Regions from separate parts of the Salinibacterium sp. CAN_S4 genome, predicted to be linked through region 2. Evidence: predicted binding sites of a transcription regulator. Region 2 holds the regulator's gene; each other region holds the start of a gene.
The links. Region 2 encodes HrcA, which represses chaperone genes, less so after heat shock. Its sites were predicted from a motif close to TTNGCACTCGNNNNNNNCGAGTGCNAA; they were not measured.
Positions count from the first base shown of each region.

Region 1: groL (chaperonin GroEL) is a predicted target of HrcA. The motif match lies at 3,829-3,855, and genes of this name have one in related genera.
Region 3: groES (co-chaperone GroES) is a predicted target of HrcA. The motif match lies at 1,514-1,540, and genes of this name have one in related genera.

Region 1 is NZ_JADOVB010000007.1:16,904-22,386, reverse strand. Features, by position in the region: gene IWX81_RS14420 (DMT family transporter) at 1-934, shown strand, start outside; gene IWX81_RS14415 (nitroreductase family protein) at 903-1,421, opposite strand; gene msrB (peptide-methionine (R)-S-oxide reductase MsrB) at 1,422-1,817, opposite strand; gene IWX81_RS14405 (GNAT family N-acetyltransferase) at 1,871-2,338, shown strand; gene IWX81_RS14400 (DUF3263 domain-containing protein) at 2,415-2,741, shown strand; gene IWX81_RS14395 (LytR C-terminal domain-containing protein) at 2,745-3,326, shown strand; gene IWX81_RS14390 (cold-shock protein) at 3,506-3,709, shown strand; gene groL (chaperonin GroEL) at 3,898-5,483, shown strand, end outside.
Region 2 is NZ_JADOVB010000001.1:836,650-842,914, reverse strand. Features, by position in the region: gene hemW (radical SAM family heme chaperone HemW) at 1-1,077, shown strand, start outside; gene IWX81_RS04210 (DUF4870 domain-containing protein) at 1,074-1,445, opposite strand; gene IWX81_RS04205 (DUF4870 domain-containing protein) at 1,537-1,923, opposite strand; gene hrcA (heat-inducible transcriptional repressor HrcA) at 2,135-3,157, shown strand; gene dnaJ (molecular chaperone DnaJ) at 3,175-4,287, shown strand; gene IWX81_RS04190 (16S rRNA (uracil(1498)-N(3))-methyltransferase) at 4,290-5,018, shown strand; gene IWX81_RS04185 (histidine triad nucleotide-binding protein) at 5,054-5,404, shown strand; gene IWX81_RS04180 (PhoH family protein) at 5,484-6,265, shown strand, end outside.
Region 3 is NZ_JADOVB010000003.1:216,023-222,287, forward strand. Features, by position in the region: gene rarD (EamA family transporter RarD) at 102-1,040, opposite strand; gene groES (co-chaperone GroES) at 1,142-1,438, opposite strand; gene IWX81_RS09995 (THUMP-like domain-containing protein) at 1,593-2,774, shown strand; gene IWX81_RS10000 (DUF4190 domain-containing protein) at 2,771-3,397, opposite strand; gene IWX81_RS10005 (DUF4190 domain-containing protein) at 3,470-3,778, opposite strand; gene tsaD (tRNA (adenosine(37)-N6)-threonylcarbamoyltransferase complex transferase subunit TsaD) at 3,888-4,949, opposite strand; gene rimI (ribosomal protein S18-alanine N-acetyltransferase) at 4,946-5,428, opposite strand; gene tsaB (tRNA (adenosine(37)-N6)-threonylcarbamoyltransferase complex dimerization subunit type 1 TsaB) at 5,425-6,060, opposite strand; gene tsaE (tRNA (adenosine(37)-N6)-threonylcarbamoyltransferase complex ATPase subunit type 1 TsaE) at 6,044-6,265, opposite strand, start outside.

The DNA of each region.
Region 1 (5,483 bases), on a different contig from region 2:
AGTGCTCGGCGCATTGCTGGTCGGGGCCGGCATCGCTGTGCAGGCCCGAATCAACGGTCAGCTCGGCGCAGAGCTGGGTGATGGATACATCGCCTCGGTGATCTCGTTCGGTTCCGGGCTCATCCTTATGCTCGTCATCCTGGCGCTGTCGACACCGGGTCGAGCCGGATTCCGCATCATCAACACTGCGCTGCGGACCCGGGATATCCCGTGGTGGCTGGTCATGGGTGGCGCGTCAGGCGCTCTGTTCGTGCTGTCGCAGGGCCTCGCCGCCGGCCTGCTCGGCATCGCCGTCTTCACCGTCGCCGTGGTGTTCGGCCAGACCCTCAGCGGGCTCGTGGTCGACAGGCGCGGGATGGGTTCGACGCCCCCGCGCACCATTACGCCCGCCCGCATCGTGGGCTCTGTGCTCATGCTCGCCGCCGTCGTGCTCGTCGTCTCGACACAGTTCATCGGCAGCGTGCCGCTGTGGCTCGTGCTGCTGCCGTTCATCGCGGGTCTCGCGATCCCGTGGCAGCAGGCGGCCAACGGCGAGGTGCGGATGATCTCCCGCTCACCCGTCACAGCGACGGTGGTGAACTTCATCGTCGGTACGACGCTGCTCGTGCTCGCCGCCATCGTGCACACCGCGTTCGTCGGGCTTCCGACGGAGTATCCGACGAATCCCGTGCTTTACCTCGGCGGGGCGATCGGTGCCGGGTTCATCGGGCTCGGAGCGATCCTGGCGCCGCGCATCGGCGTGCTTCTGCTGGCCCTCGGAACGATCTCGGGGCAACTCATCGTCGCGCTGCTGCTCGACATCGTGGTGCCTGCTGACGGGCATCCACTCGGCTGGACGACCGTCGCCGGCACCGCCATCACCCTTGTAGCACTCGGGATCGCGGCGACGCCGGCGTTGCCATTCAGGGCGTCGAGAGGTGCTGCGAGACCGTGATCTTCGGGCGGCGATGCGCCTTCGACTTCGCGGGCTTGCCGCCCACATAGAGCCAGCCCATGAGCTTCTCGTTCTTCTCGAGCTTGTGCATCTTGGCCACACGCTTCGTGCGCGTGAGGTCGCCGGTGCGCCAGAAGACGCCCCAGCCCGCTTCATCCAGCAGCAGGCTCATCATGTAGCCGACACCGGATGCCACGACCTCCTGCTCCCATTCGGGCTTGCTCTTCGACCGGTGTATCGCCACCACGGCGATGAGCAGTGACGCGCGCAACGGTTTATCTGCCGAGCCGCCTTCCTTCGCAAAGGCCTTGCCGAGCTTGACCCTGTCGTCGCCCCGCAACTCGATCAGCCGCCACGGCTTCAGCGAGCCGTGGTCGGCGATCGTCGCGGCAGCCTCGACGAACGGTGCGAGCTGTTCGTGGGTGGGTGCGTCAGCGGTGACCTGGGGATAGGAGTGCCGGCGCATGACCGCCTGGAGAGCAGACAATCAGTTTTCCTTGAAGCCGAGGGAGAGGGAGTTCATGCAGAACCGGTCGCCCGTCGGGGTCTGGTAGGCGTCGTCGAAGAGGTGCCCGAGGTGCGAACCGCAGGTTCCGCAGACGACTTCGGTGCGCACCATTCCAAGAGACTTGTCGGTCTTCAACTCGACGGCGTCGGGGTTCACCGATTCGAAGAAGCTCGGCCAGCCGGATCCTGAATCGAACTTCGCACCGCTCTTGAACAGTTCTGCGTTGCAGGCGCCGCAGGTGTACGTGCCTTCGCGCTTCTCGTCGAGCAGCGCACCGGACCATGGGCGTTCGGTCGCGGCCTCGCGCAGGATCGAGTAGCGGTCGCCCAGCTCGTCGCGCCATTCCTGCTCGGTCTTCTCAACCTTGTACGTCATGTGTTTCTCCTTGATACGGGGAAGCGGTGTTCCTCTGTATTAAACTCGCGATCGTGCCCGAATGTTCCGTCGTCTCCCGCTCGTGGAGCGAACTCACAACTAACGAACTCTACGACGTACTGAAACTGCGGACTGATGTGTTCTTCGTCGAGCAGAAGGTCGACGAAGAAGAGCTCGACAACCGCGACCAGGAGCCGGGCACGCGCCACTACTGGATCTCAGACTCGACCGGAGCCGCAGCGTACCTGCGCGTTCTCGTCAACGAGACCGCCGAGCACCGCGACGCGCATCACATCATCGGGCGGGTCGTCGTGCGGGAGGATCGCCGCGGCGAAGGCCTCGCCCAGCAGCTGATGGCCACCGCCCTCGACGAGTTCGCGGGCCTGCCAATGATGCTGCACGCCCAGCAGTACGTCGCTCCGCTCTATGCGAAGTTCGGGTTCGTGGCTTTCGGAGAGCCGTACGACGAGGCGACGATCATGCACATCTCGATGTATCGCGCCGGCTCGACCGGGAATTGAGCTTCGCGACGAGCCCCCAGCCTCCCGGGGTTGGAGCCGTCGCGGCCTATGATGACACCGCGCTTTGGAGGTGTGGATGAGTGCCCAGCCGCAGCCCGCGGACGGCCCCGTAGCGGGCCTGTCTGCCCGCGACGCATCCATTCTCGACTTCGAGCGTGAATGGTGGCGGCACGCCGGAGCTAAAGAGGAAGCGATTCGTTCACAGTTTTCGCTGTCGACCGCCCGTTACTATCAGGTTCTGAATGCCGTGATCGACCTGCCCGCTGCCGTGCGACACGATCCGATGCTCGTAGGCCGCTTGCAGCGTGCCCGGGATGCGCGAACCTCCGCGAGGGCCGCTCGGGCATTCGGAAGACCAGAACGCGGCGCCGGAGCGCCCCACGACGAAGAATCGACCTACTGACCTATGGCCTACCCCAAAGACCGGTTCGATGAGCTGCCCGACGACCTGCAACGCATCGGCGCCCACCGCGGCCCCGCTCGTCGCGGTCGTGGATGGATCGCGTTCGCGTGGGCGGCGCTCGCCACGCTCGTCTTGATCGTGGGCGGCATCGTCGGGCTGCGTACGTTTATGGGCATCGAGGTCGACATCCCGTTCCTCTCCGCGACGCCAGCGGCGACGCCCGCGGCCACCGCGACACCGACGCCGACCGCCGAGCCTGTGCTCGACCCCACCACCATCGACCCCGCCCGGGCGATCACGACCTCCATCTACAACGGCTCGGCCACCACTGGCCTGCAGAACACCGTCGGGGATGCGCTCGCCGCCGCCGGCTGGACCATCGACGCGCGCGCTCTCGCGTCGACACGGGACGTCGCGGTGACCACCGTCTACTACAGCGACCCTGCCAATGAGGATGTCGCTCGCGGACTCGTCGTCGCGCTCGGCGTCGGCGAGATCGCACTCGTGCCCGCCGAGACCTATCCCGGAAACCCGCTGAACATCGTGCTCGGCGCCGACTATCCCGGTGCCACTCCCGAGGGATAAATCCGGCCCCGAACCGCCCAGGAGTGCCGGATCTCCGCCCTGTGTTACGGAGATGTTTAATCTTCGCGCCGGGGCTGTTGCGAGTCGGTAACGGCCCTCCCCGCAGTGTTTTCGCTCGGATACGATCTGAAAATGGAGGCCCCGTCCGGCCTGCACCAGTTCAGACCAGGGAGAAAAACATGGCCAACGGGACCGTGAAATGGTTCAACGCCGAGAAGGGCTACGGCTTCATCACCGTCGATGACGGGGGACAGGATGTCTTCGTTCACTACTCGTCCATCGAGATGGGCGGATACAAGGTTCTCGAAGAGGGCCAGAAGGTGATCTTCGAGGTCGGAACAGGCACCAAGGGGCCGCAGGCCGACGCCGTTCGCCCCGCGTAGTCGCCAGACTCGTCAGCCCCAGGCGCCGCCCACTTCGGTGGGCGGCGCCGCCTGCGTTAACGGGCATCCACCCCCGGCTGTTGTCTTGCACTCGACACCAGCGAGTGCTAATTTAGCCATTGGCACTCGCATGTTTCGAGTGCTAACGAATTCACTCGTACGACGTCCGGGAGGGACGAGAAACACACATGGCAAAGATCATTGCTTTCAACGAAGAGGCCCGTCGCGGCCTCGAGCGCGGCCTGAATATTCTCGCCGACGCAGTCAAGGTCACCCTCGGCCCACGCGGTCGTAACGTCGTGCTCGAGAAGAAGTGGGGCGCTCCCACCATCACGAACGACGGTGTGTCGATCGCCAAGGAGATCGAACTCGACGACCCGTACGAGAAGATCGGTGCGGAGCTCGTCAAAGAGGTCGCCAAGAAGACCGATGACGTCGCCGGCGACGGAACGACCACCTCGGTCGTCCTCGCCCAGGCGCTCGTTCGCGAAGGACTGCGCAACGTCGCAGCCGGCGCAGACCCGATCAGCCTGAAGCGCGGAATCGAGAAGGCTACGGCAGCCGTCATCGAGGCACTCATTGCCAGCGCCAAGGAGATCGAGACCAAGGAAGAGATCGCTGCCACGGCATCCATCTCCGCTGGTGACCCCGAGATCGGCGCGCTGATCGCCGAGGCCATCGACAAGGTCGGCAAGGAAGGCGTTGTCACCGTCGAGGAGTCGAACACGTTCGGCACCGAGCTCGAGCTCACCGAGGGAATGCGCTTCGACAAGGGTTACCTGTCGGCATACTTCGTCACCGACCCCGAGCGCCAGGAAGCGGTCTTCGAAGACCCGTACATCCTGATCGTCAACAGCAAGGTCTCGAACATCAAGGACCTGCTCCCCATCGTCGACAAGGTGATCCAGAGCGGCAAGCAGCTGCTCATCATCGCCGAAGACGTCGACGGAGAAGCCCTCGCGACCCTGGTGGTCAACAAGATCCGTGGCATCTTCAAGTCGGTCGCCGTCAAGGCTCCCGGCTTCGGAGACCGTCGCAAGGCGCAGCTCGCCGACATCGCCATCCTCACGGGCGGACAGGTCATCTCCGAGGAGGTCGGCCTCAAGCTCGAGAACGCGACCCTCGACCTGCTGGGCCGTGCGCGCAAGGTCATCATCACCAAGGATGAGACCACCATCATCGAAGGATCGGGCGACGAAGAGGCCATCGCTGGCCGCGTCAAGCAGATCCGTGCCGAGATCGAGAACACCGACAGCGACTACGACCGCGAGAAGCTCCAGGAGCGTCTCGCGAAGCTCGCTGGTGGCGTTGCCGTCATCAAGGCCGGAGCCGCAACCGAGGTCGAGCTCAAGGAGCGCAAGCACCGCATCGAGGATGCAGTGCGCAACGCCAAGGCAGCCGTCGAAGAGGGCATCGTCGCCGGTGGTGGCGTCGCACTCATCCAGGCTGGCAAGATCGCGTTCGAGTCTGACGCAGTCAAGAACCTGGTCGGCGACGAGGCAACGGGCGCGAACATCGTGCGCGTGGCCATCGACGCTCCGCTCAAGCAGATCGCACTCAACGCGGGCCTCGAGCCCGGTGTTGTGGCCGACAAGGTGCGCCACCTCCCGGTCGGCCAGGGCCTCAACGCCGCGACCGGTGAGTACGTCGACATGCTCGCTGCCGGAATCAACGACCCGGTGAAGGTAACCCGCTCAGCCCTGCTGAACGCGTCGTCGATCGCCGGTCTGTTCCTCACGACCGAGGCTGTTGTCGCCGACAAGCCCGAGAAGAA
Region 2 (6,265 bases):
GACGAACTCCGCGGAGCGAAGCGTGGCGACTTCGCGAGCCAGGCGATCGCGGAGATCGCGCTGGCACAGGGCGTGCTGCGCACCTCGACGGTGCCGGAACGGCCGGCATCCACGGTGTTCTTCGGGGGAGGGACCCCGACCATCCTTCCCGTCACCGATCTCGCCGACATGCTTGCCGCCGTGGTCGACACCTGGGGGCTCGCCGAGGGTGCAGAGGTGACGACCGAAGCGAATCCGGACTCCGTCGACCGTGACTACCTGTTCGCGCTCCGCGCCGCAGGATTCACGAGAGTTTCGTTCGGGATGCAGTCCGCCGTGCCCCACGTGCTCGCCACCCTCGAACGCACTCACGATCCCGAGCGGATTCCGCTCGTCGTCCAGTGGGCTCGGGAGGCCGGGCTGCAGGTCAGCCTCGACCTGATCTACGGCACGCCGGGGGAGTCTCTCGCTGATTGGGAGGCGTCTGTCTCGCAGGCGCTCGCGCAGCATCCCGACCACATTTCGGCTTATGCGCTGATCATCGAAGACGGCACGAAACTCGCCGGCCAGATTCGTCGGGGGCAGGTCGAAATGCCCGATGACGACCTGCAGGCCGACATGTACGAGCTCGCCGAGTCACGATTCTCCGCGGCTGGATTCCAGTGGTACGAGGTATCGAACTGGGCCAGGGCTGACGGCTTCCGGTCGGCACACAACCTCGGATACTGGGTCGGCCACGACTGGTGGGGCGTCGGGCCGGGAGCACACAGCCATGTCGGCGGGGTGCGCTGGTGGAATGTCAAGCATCCCGCGGCGTACGCCGATCGCATGGCTGTGGGAGCGTCACCCGCTGCGGGCAGGGAGACTCTCGACGACGAGACGCGCAGGGTCGAAGCCGTGCTGCTCCAGACCAGGGTGCGGGACGGCCTGCCAGTCGCCCGGCTCGACGCCGCCGGCCGCACCGCCGTGGCCGGGCTCATCGCCGATGAACTGGTGGATGCGCGCGCGGCCCTCAGCGGCCGCGTCGAGCTGACGATGCGCGGCAGGTTGCTCGCGGATGCGGTCGTGCGACGACTGCTCGACGACCCGACGCCCTAGCTTACAAACTTGATCGCGAGCGGGTACTGGTAGGCCTGCCCGTTATTCGCAGCGATCGCGGCCATGATGCCGAACACGATGGACAGCACCCAGGCTGCGAGCAGGATGAGCAGTCCGATCCCGATGAGGGACGTGATGGTTCCCGCGATGTACGCGATCATCAGCGTGATCTGGAAGTTCAGGGCGGTGGCGGAGTGGGCGCGGATGAACGGGCCGCGATCCTTCAGCACGATGTATCCGATCAGGGCGGGCAGGAACGAGAGGATGATCCCGCCGACGTGGATCAGCGTCGCCCAGAGTTTCTCGTCGCTCGGGCTCAACGGCTGAACTGTTGCATACGGGCTGGTGGGAGGCGTGGAATCTGACATGGCCCCATTAAAGCAGCAGGGGCGGCGATAGTCGCCGCTTAACGACAACGGGCCCGCGAGCACGTGCTCACGGGCCCGATGTCGGGCGGGATTACTTGATGAGGCGCAGCGCGAACGGGTAACGGTACGCGATGCCGTCCTTCGCCTTGAGGAAGCCCATGATGGAGAAGATGACCGAGATGATGATGATCACCCACGACAACCCACTGAGGAGGAAGCCGATACCGAAAGTGATCACGGCGAGCACCGCAGCGAGAATCTGAACCGCGACCTGGCCGATCGCAAGTGTGATCTGGAAGTTCAGGGCCTCCTTTGCCTCGGTGTTCGTGAACGATCCGCGATCCTTGAAAACGAGCCAGATGATGAGGGACGGGAGGAATCCGATGATGCCGCCGAGGTGAGCGAACGACGCCCACTGGCGGTCTTCGGTCTCGGTAAGGGGAGCTGACGGTGCTGCCTGCTGGTGGGAATCGGTCATGGTGATGTGCCTTTCGAGGGTGACGTTCGGCGTGGTGCCTGGGTCGGTGCTGGGAGAACGGTGCGGCTGAGCTAGGAATCGTCGCTCTGTCTCAGCACAGGGAACAAGGTAGTGCCTACCGCGCAGCGCGTGCAACGATCGTTGCGCGGTGTGTCACGGTACAATTGGCAGTCCACATGGTGGAGTGCCAATGGCGAGAGGCGGACGGGGCATGGTTTCAGATCGTGGACTCGAAGTCCTGCGTGTCATCGTGCAGGATTACGTCGCCTCCCGGGAGCCCGTCGGCTCCAAATCGATAGTCGAGCGACACTCCTTCGGTGTCTCGGCCGCCACCATCCGCAACGACATGGCGCTCCTCGAAGACGAGGAACTGATTACAGCCCCGCACACGTCGTCCGGCCGGGTGCCGACGGATAAGGGCTACCGTGTCTTCGTCGACCAGCTCGCTGATCTCCGGCCGCTGACCGTCGCTCAGCGTGGTGCGATCGAGGCCTTCCTCGGCCAGTCCGTCGACCTCGATGACGTGCTTGCGCGTACCGTCAGGCTGCTCTCCCAGCTCACCCACCAGGTCGCACTCGTCCAATACCCATCGTTGTCCACGGCCCGTGTCCGGCATGTGGAACTCGTCCCACTCGCGGAAACGCGGTTGATGACGGTGTTCATCACGGACTCCGGTCACGTGGAGCAGCGCGTGCTCGATGTCGCGTCACCCATCGACGACGTGCTCATCGGCGAACTCCGCGCGAAACTGAACGCCTCGCTCGGTGGGCTCGGACTGCAGGATGCCGCCGCAAAACTGGCCACGTTCGTGGACGGTTTCGCACCGGAGCGACACCCCGTGGTGCAGCAGATCGTGGCGAGCCTGTCTGAGCAGGTGCTCGCCAATAAGCAGGACCGGCTGATCATGGCCGGTACGGCGAACCTCGCCCGCACCGAGGACGATTTCAGCGGAAGCATCTTCCCGGTGCTCGAAGCGATCGAAGAGCAGGTGACCCTGCTCAGGCTCTTCGGTGAAATGGAGATCCAGCCCGGCGGGGTGCTCGCGAGGATCGGCCGCGAGAATGCGGGATACGGCCTCGGCGAGACATCCGTTGTGACCAGCGGATATTCGTCGTCGGGGGGAAGTGTGGCGCGACTCGGGGTGTTGGGCCCGACGCGCATGGACTATTCGAACAACATGGCCGCGGTGCGAGCAGTCGCCCGCTATCTCTCGCGGCTTCTCGGCACGGAATAACTGAGGAATATCGACTCTTGGCAGACCATTACGAGGTACTCGGCGTAGAACGCAGTGCCACTCCAGAAGAAATCAAGAAGGCCTACCGCCGTTTGGCGCGCGAACTTCACCCCGACGTGAACCCGAGCGCTGATGCCTCGGAACGCTTCAAGTCGGTCACGCACGCCTACGACGTGCTGAGCGATGCGCAGCAGCGCCAGCAGTACGACATGGGCCCGCAGGCGGGATTCGGCGCCGGCGGTGCCAATTTCGGATTCGGCGACATCTTCGAGACGTTCTTCGGCGGCGGCGGGGGTGGCGGCCGCTCGACGGGACCGCGATCACGCAGCGAACGCGGGCAGGATGCGCTCGTTCGTGTCGAGGTGGACCTCGACGAGGTCATCTTCGGCACCAAGCGCGACCTCGAGGTCAACACAGCTGTGCTGTGCGAGACCTGCCACGGTTCGTGCACGGCACCGGGAACCTCTCCGGTCACGTGTGACATCTGCCACGGTTCAGGCCAGATCCAGCGCACGATGCGCAGCCTGCTGGGCAACGTCATGACGTCGAACCCGTGCGGAACCTGCCGCGGCTACGGTTCGATCATCCTGAACCCGTGCGCGACGTGCGCCGGGCAGGGTCGCGTACGTGCATCGCGCACCATCCCGGTCGACATCCCGGCCGGCGTCGAGACCGGACTGCGCCTGCAGATGCCGGAGCAGGGAGAGGTCGGGCCCGCGGGCGGACCGAACGGCGACCTGTTCCTCGAGATCAAGGTGCGCCACCATGAAACGTTCAGCCGCAACGGCGACGACCTGCTCGCGACGGTCGAGGTCGCCATGACCGACGCGATCCTCGGCACGCGCACGACCGTGAAGGGGCTCGACGGCGACATCTCGATCGAGATCAAGCCGGGTATCCAGAGCGCGGAGGTCATCACGATCCGCGATCGCGGCATCACCCACCTTCGCGGAGCGGGCCGCGGTGACCTGAAGATCGGCGTGCAGGTCATGACCCCGACGAAGCTCAACCATAAGGAGCAGGAGCTCATCAAGCAGCTGGCCGGAGCCCGCAAGGCCACGCCGCCGCACTTCGCGCACTTCCAGCAGGGACTGTTCACGAAGCTGCGCGATCGGTTCCTGAACCTGTAACCGTGGCCCACTTCTACATCGATGAGACCCTGGAGTCGGCCGCGGTCGGCGACAGGGTCTCGATTGTGGGCTCTGAAGCTCGGCACGCCGTGACCGTGTCGCGCCTCGCGGTGGGGGAATCCATCGCTATCGGCAACGGCTCGGGTCTCGTCGTCACCGGCGCCGTCGTCACGGCCGAACACACCGAACTCGCGATCGAGGTCGACACTGTCGACAACGATGAGCGACGCACTCCTGCCGTCTTCCTCGCTCAGGCGCTTGCCAAGGGCGATCGCGACGAACTGGCGGTGCAGGCAGCGACCGAGCTCGGTGTCGACGGGGTCATCCCGTGGACGGCGGCGCGCAGCATCTCCCGCTGGGAGGGCGCGAAAGTGGCCAAGGGTCGTGATCGCTGGACGGCAGTGGTGCGCGAGGCATCCAAGCAGTCCCTTCGATCCTGGATTCCCGACGTGCTCGACCTGGTCAGCACCCGCCAGCTCGTCAAGCTCGCCGAGGGGGCCAGGATGCTCGTGCTCGAGCCGACCGCCGAGCTGACCCTGAGCGCGCTGGAACTCGACGATCGCGACCTCATCCTCGTCGTCGGTCCGGAGGGTGGCATCGCCCCCCACGAGCTCGACGCCCTTGCAGCGGCGGGAGCCTCCGTCGTCCGGCTCGGCAGCGAGGTGCTGCGCACCTCGACCGCGGGGCCCGCAGCCCTCGCCGTCCTGAACGCGAAGCTGGGGCGCTGGTAGGCGCGCTGTCAGCTATCGCGCCTTAAGCTGTATTCATGTCGAATTCGCCGAGCATCTTCTCCCGCATCATCGCGCGCGAGATCCCGGCCGACGTCGTCTTCGAGAGCGATACCCTCATCGCGATCCGCGATATCGCGCCGAAGGCGCCCGTGCACATTCTCGTCATCCCGAAGACCGAGGAATTCAGCAACGTCGCCGAGCTCGCTGCCGGAGACCCCACCCTGCTGTCCGAACTGGTCGCGGTCACCCAACAGATCGCCGATGAGCACTGCGGCGGCCAATACCGCCTGATCTTCAATACCGGTGAGAACGCCGGACAAACCGTCTTTCACGTGCACGCACACGTGCTGGGCGGAACCCTCACGGAAGGCTCCCTTGGGCTCTAGCGACACATCCACAGCACGCGGCCGCGACGACGACGGCCAGCTCGAGAACAGGGTCGACCTTGAGGTGGACGGGGTCGCCATGGTGCGACTGCTCGGCCCTCAGGATCGACTGCTGCTCACCATAGAGAAGCAGTATCCGCTCGTCGTGGTCGCCGTCAGGGGCAACAGGATCACCCTCAGCGGCGACGCCGACCAGGTACATTCCGCGCGCGTCCTCGTCGACGAGCTCGTGCACATGGTGAGAGAGGGAGTCGATCTCGGCCCCGTCGAGGTCACGTCATCGGCGCGCATCCTCGAGTCGAAGTCAGGCAGCCCGGCCGAACTGCTCAGCCAGTCGATCCTCACCTCGCGAGGCAGGAGCATCAGGCCGAAGACCCTTGGGCAGAAAGAGTATGTCGACGCGATCGACACCAACACGATAGTTTTCGGTATCGGCCCCGCCGGCACCGGCAAGACGTACCTCGCGATGGCCAAGGCCGTGCAGGCCCTGCAGCGCAAAGAGGTCGAGCGCATCATCCTGAGCCGGCCGGCGATCGAGGCGGGCGAGCGGCTGGGGTTCCTGCCGGGTTCGCTCACCGACAAGATCGACCCGTACCTGCGGCCGCTCTACGATGCGCTCAACGAGATGATGGATCCCGAGCTCGTGCCCAAGCTGCTCGCCGCGGGAACCGTCGAGGTGGCGCCTCTCGCGTACATGCGCGGCCGCACGCTCAACAACGCCTTCGTGGTGCTCGATGAAGCGCAGAACACCACGCCTGAGCAGATGAAGATGTTCCTCACCCGACTCGGGTTCGGCTCCAAGATGGTCGTCACGGGCGACGTCACCCAGGTCGACCTGCCGGCCGGGGCATCCGGACTCCA
Region 3 (6,265 bases), on a different contig from region 2:
TTTTCATCAGAGTTTCTGGCCCGACTCGTGATCACACGACGTGACCCCGTGACACGCCACACTCGGGTTGGTGTTGAGCGGCCCGGCCATCGTAGCCGATGTCATCTGCGGTTCTCTGGGCGAGCTCCGCGCCGTTGCCGTCTGGCAGCAATGAACATGTCGATGGTGAGGATGGCGAGCGCCAGCCACACGATCCCGAAGCCGAGCCAGCGCTCCGGTGGCATGTCTTCCTTGAGCACCACGACACCGACGAGGAGCTGCAGGATCGGTGCGATGTACTGCACGAGCCCCATGTAGGTGAGCGGGAGTCGTCTGGATGCCGCGGCGAACAGGATGAGCGGAACCGCGGTGGCCACACCGAGCGACAGGATGAGCGCCGTGTGACCGGTGCCCTCCGTCGCGATCGTCAGCCCACCGGCCGCGCCGATGACGACGAGTGCGACGGCCGCGGCGGGAGCGAGAACGGCAGTCTCGATCGTCAATCCGCTGATCGCATCGGCTTGGGGACCCACTCGCTTCTTCACGAGTCCATACACACCGAAACTGAAGGCGAGCGTGAGGGCGATCCAGGGAAAAGCACCATAGCCGATCGCCAGCACCAGGACAGCGATCGCGCTGACGCCGATCGCCACCCATTGCAGCGGACGCAAGCGCTCGCGAAGCACGATCACGCCGAGCAGCACTGTGACGATGGGGTTCGTGAAGTAGCCCAGCGATGCTTCCACCACGTGACCCGTGACGCTCGCGTACACGTACACGACCCAGTTCACGAGGATGAATACCCCCGCAACCGACAGCGTCACGAGTGTGGACCGATCGCGGAGGATGGCGAGCAACCGGGGCCAGCCGCGGGTGACCGAGATCAGGAGCGCACAGAAGATGAGGGAGAGCACGATGCGCCACGCGACGATCTCGATGGGGCCTGCGGGCTGCAGCGACACGAACAGTACGGGGAGGAATCCCCACAGCACATAGGACGCCAGGGCGAACGCGAGCCCAGGCCGCGACACCCGGTCGACGGCGGTGGGGGTCGTGGGCACTGATCCAGCCTACGGCTGACGCACCACGCACAAGACCCCGTGGCAGAACCACGGGGCCTTTATGGCAGGAACCCGTGAGAACGGGGCCTGAGGAGTCGAAACTAGCGGACGACGACCGCGAGCACGTCGCGAGCCGACAGCACGAGGAGGTCTTCTCCGCCGTACTTCACTTCGGTTCCACCGTACTTGGAGTAGATGACCTTGTCACCGACTGCGATGTCGAGGGGAACGCGGTTGCCGTTGTCGTCGATGCGGCCGGGGCCCACTGCGACGACCTCGCCCTCCTGGGGCTTCTCCTTCGCGGTGTCAGGGATGACAAGACCCGACGCTGTGGTCGTTTCTGCCTCTACCTGCTTGATGACGATTCGATCTTCGAGCGGCTTGATGGACACCGACACGGTTGACCTCTGCTTTCCTGAAAACTTGGGTTGGCACACTCCCTGTGAGAGTGCCAACACAACTATAGAGCTTCGTTGGCACTCGATCAACGTGAGTGCCAGATCAATCCGGCCCGTATCGTGTCGACTCCGCAACCACGGGTACCGTGAGGGAATGGATCAGGCCGAGCTCAGAGAACTCTTCTCCACAGAGGGGCTCAGGCTGCTCGACTCCCTGCCGCCCTTCGACTCGACTGCCGACGTGGTCCGCTCGGTATCCGACCTGCGCAAAGCCGGTCATGACGCTGCGCTGGTGGCCGCCGTGCTCAACCAGGCAAAACTACGCCATCGTGCAACCGCGAAATTCGGGTCGTTCGCTGAGCGGATGCTGTTCACCGAGGCCGGTCTCGAACAGGCCACGCGCCTCGGTGTCGCGGCCCACCACGCCGGACGCTTCGCCGATGCCGGCGTGAAATGGGTGGCGGATCTCGGGTGCGGCATCGGGGCGGATGCCCTCGCCATCGCCGCACTCGAGCTCGAGGTGACCGCGGTCGAACGCGACGAGGTCACGGCAGCCATTGCGGCGTACAACCTGGCGCCATGGTCGAATGCCCGCGTGGAACACTCCTCCGCCGAAGACGTCGATCTCGCCGGAGTCGACGGCATCTACCTCGACCCCGCCCGTCGCGACGGCGCGCGTCGACTGCGCGATCCCGGTGACTGGTCGCCATCCCTCGACTTCGCCTTCGGCCTCGCCGAACTGTATCCGACCGGAATCAAGCTCGGCCCCGGCATCGACCGTGAGCTCATTCCCGACGACGCGGAAGCGCAGTGGATCTCGGTGGACCGCGACGTGGTCGAGCTCGGACTCTGGTTCGGGTCCCTCGCCCGACCGGGCATCCGGCGCTCGGCGCTCGTCATCAGCGGCACGGGAACCGCGGAGCTGACCGCGGCCGCCGACAGCGAGGACGCGGAGACCGGCGCGCTCGGCGGATTCGTCTACGAGCCCGATGGTGCGGTCATCCGGGCCCGACTGATCGGCGATCTGGCGCGAACCCTGGGCGGCAGGATGCTCGAGCCTTCCATCGCCTATGTGACGTCGGACGAGGCCCGGCACACGCCCTTCGCTTCGTGCTTTCGCGTGATCGAGGAGTTTCCGCTCGACAAACGCACGCTCAAGCGCGAGATCGCCGCGCGTGGCATCGGGACTCTCGAGATTAAGAAGCGCGGAGTCGACATCGATCCCGCCGCATTCAGGACCGCGCTCGCGCCGAAGGGCGAGGCGAGCGGCACCCTCATACTCACTAGGGTGGGCGCGCAGCGACGGGCGCTGCTCGTCGACAGGGTGACCTTCTAGAAGGTGGAACCCGACATTCCGAGCACAAAGAAGAACAGCAAGCCGATGCCCGCAAAGAGCGAAATACCCACGCCCACATAGCCCGTGATGAGGGCGGTCACCCAGAGGCCCTTGGCCCACGGTTCCCGCTTCTGCGCGATGTGGCCCAGGATCACTCCCGCGAGCGCCGGCAGGAATCCGAAGCCGACGAAAGAGCCGAGCACGCCCACGATTCCGGCGATCATGCCGATGATGCTGAGGGTCTGGGTGGGGCCTGCGGCGACGGGGGCGTACGGGTTCGGCTGGCCGGTGGGCTGCGACGCGTACGGCTGCGACGCGTACGGCTGCGACGCGTACGGCTGCGACGCGTATGGCTGCGACGCGTATGGCTGCGGCTCCGCAGACGCGGCATACGGCGGGACAGCTGACGGAGCGGCATAGGGATCGGGGCGCGCGGCGGCCGGAGCCGGTGCCTCGGGGGCTGGCGTGGCGACCGGAGGAAGTGGCGCAGGCGGGGCGACGGGCGCCGCCGAGGTCGGCGGGGCGACACGAGGGGCAGGCTCCACCGGCGCGGGTGGCGCAGCGTCAGCCGATGCCGGAACCGGGATCGGCGGAATGTCGTTGTCGGGGGTCTTGTCAGCCATGCGTACTCCAGTCGATCCGAGGGTCACCACGACGATGGAACCTCACACCCCAGTGCAAGGCTCTCCTCGTGATCAGTAGTTGTAGCCGCCGTACGATCCGACGAGCATCAGGGGGATGATGACGGAGAACGCGACCAGCAGGATGGTCAGCGCGCCCACGACGAAACCGACGACGATTCCGCCGATCGCGAGCCCGCGGCCGCCTTCACCCGAGGTCTTGATCTGGTTCAGGGCGATGAATCCGACGATGATTCCCGCAAGCGGAATCACGAATCCACCGATCAACGCGATGATCGCCAGCACGTTCGTCTTGGGTCCGGCGGGCTGAGCGCCATACGGCTGCTGCGGCTGGGGGGTCGAGTACGGGGTGGGTTCGGTCATGAGCGGTCTCCTTAGGAAAGTCGGTGCCGTATCGGCGTTGCCCATCGTGGCAGCGTCCCGCTGGCATGTCAACGCGACCGCGCGGGCAGCCGCGAGGCCGATTGCGCGGCTACGCCTGGATCGTCGTGACGGGAAGCGTGGAATCCGCCCCGAAGTCGAGCGTCGAGGGCGCGTGCCCTGCCATGATCAGTTGCGCCCCGAGTGCAGCGATCATCGCGCCGTTGTCCGTACACAGCGACAGTGGCGGAATGCGCAGCCGGATGCCCGCGGCGGCGCAGCGCTCGGCCGCGAGCTCCCGCACCCTCGCGTTGGCGACCACCCCGCCACCGAGCAGGAGTCTCGGCACGCCGAGGTCGGTGCACGCGGCCACGGCCTTCGTGAGCAGTACGTCGACGACCGCCTCACGGAAGCTCGCTGCCACGTCGGCGACGGGAACCTCGGAGCCGGCATCCTGCTCCCGTTCGACCCAGCGCGCCACCGCCGTCTTGAGCCCGGAGAAGGAGAAGTCGTAGCGGTGCTTTTCCATGTCTTTGGGCTGGCTCAGGCCCCTCGGGAACCTGATCGCCTTCGGGTCTCCCCCCACGGCGACCCTGTCGATGTGGGGCCCACCGGGGTATGGCAGTCCGAGAAGTCGTGCGACCTTGTCGAACGCTTCGCCGGCGGCATCGTCGATGGTCTCCCCGAGCAGCTCCACGTCGGAGACGAGGTCCCTCACGAGCAGAAGCGAGGTGTGCCCACCGGAGACGAGCAGGGCGATCGTCGGGTAGTCGAGCGGCTCGCCATCTCCAGCAAGTCCTGTGCTGATGAGGTCTGCTCCGACATGGCCGACGAGGTGGTTCACCGCGTACAGCGGCTTGTCGAGCGCGACAGCGAGCGCCTTGGCTGCTCCCACCCCGACCATGAGTGCCCCGGCCAGCCCGGGTCCGCTGGTCACCGCGATCGCGTCGAGCTCGGCGAGCGTGACATCCGCCTCCGCCAGCGCCTGCTCGATGGCAGGAACCATCGCTTCGAGGTGGGCACGCGCCGCCACCTCGGGCACCACCCCGCCGTAGCGGGCGTGCTCATCCATCGATGACGAGATCACATTGGCGAGAAGTTCTGTACCGCGCACGATGCCGATACCGGTCTCGTCGCAGCTCGATTCGATGCCGAGGACCAATGGCTGTCTCATGCCACCCTCACTTCGGGCTCAGGGATGGCCAGGCGCATGATGATCGCGTCGACGCCGTCCGGCTGGTAGTACTTCGGCCGTATCGCGATCTGCTCGAAGCCGAGCGACAGGTACAGCGACTGCGCCGAGGGGTTGTCGTCGCGCACCTCGAGGAAGATCTCCCTCGCGCCCCGCGTTCGTGCCTCGGAGATCAGGTGCAGCATCAGCACCCGACCGAGACCGTTGCGGCGGGCGGACCCCGACACGGCGATCGTCTGGATGTCGGCCTGCGGCTCCCGCAGAGGCGCGCGCAACCCCGCGTATGCGTCGATCTGCGTCGGTGCATCCGGCGGGAAGGCAACGACGTAGTAGCCGTGCCGATCCCCGATCTCGGCGCGCATGATCGCCGACGACCACGCGTCGGTCGTGAAGACCGTGGTCTCGATGTCCATGATGGCGTCGAGGTCGTCGACCGTGGCGCGTCTCAACTGCCAGGTCATGAGGTGACCCGCTTCGGGCCGCTGGACATCGTGACATCGGGCGAGCGCAGGTAGAGCGCGCCGGGGTGGCCGTCGAATGCATCGTCGAAGGCGCGGCCGTTCGCGAACATCGTCTCCGCGAGCATCCCCAGCGCCCCAGCCGAGACCGTGCCGGCCTCGAGCAGCCGATACCCCGCGAATCCGTCCACGCTGGTCTCGAGCTCGCCCACCCGGGTGAGTTTCGGCCCGGTCGTACGGATCGGCAGGCCGGCGGCATCCGAGCCGGAATAGGTCGACCAGTAGACCTCGCGTCGCCGCGCGTCCGTCGCCACGAGTGTGGGCCCCGTGCATCCGAAGGCGATGGCATCGTGGCTCACGGCCGGGATGATCGGCTTTCCGGCACCGAGTGCAAACGCGCGCGCTGCGGCGATCCCCACCCTGAGCCCCGTGAACGGACCCGGCCCCATGCCCGCGACCACCCCGGAGAGCTGGGCGACCTCGATCCCCGCCTCGGCGATACTGCGCGCAATCAGGGTGCCGATCACCTCGGCATGGCGTCGCGTGTCGTCGGACGAGTGCTCGGCGAGGATGCCGCCATCGCGGTCCACCACGGCGACGCTGGTTCCGGCGGAGGTATCAATCGCGAGCAGCATCGAGCCATCCCAGTTGCGCCCAGCGCGGTCCATGGCCGGTGATGCGAACCTGTCTGGGCTCCACCTCGGCCTCCATGTCTCCGCCGTGCGGGCGGTCGATGTCGAGCTCCAGCCATGAGTCGACGACACCGTCGAGCATGCCGGAGCCCCATTCCACGACGACGATGGATGCCGCGAAATCGATGTCGAGGTCATCCAGCTCCAC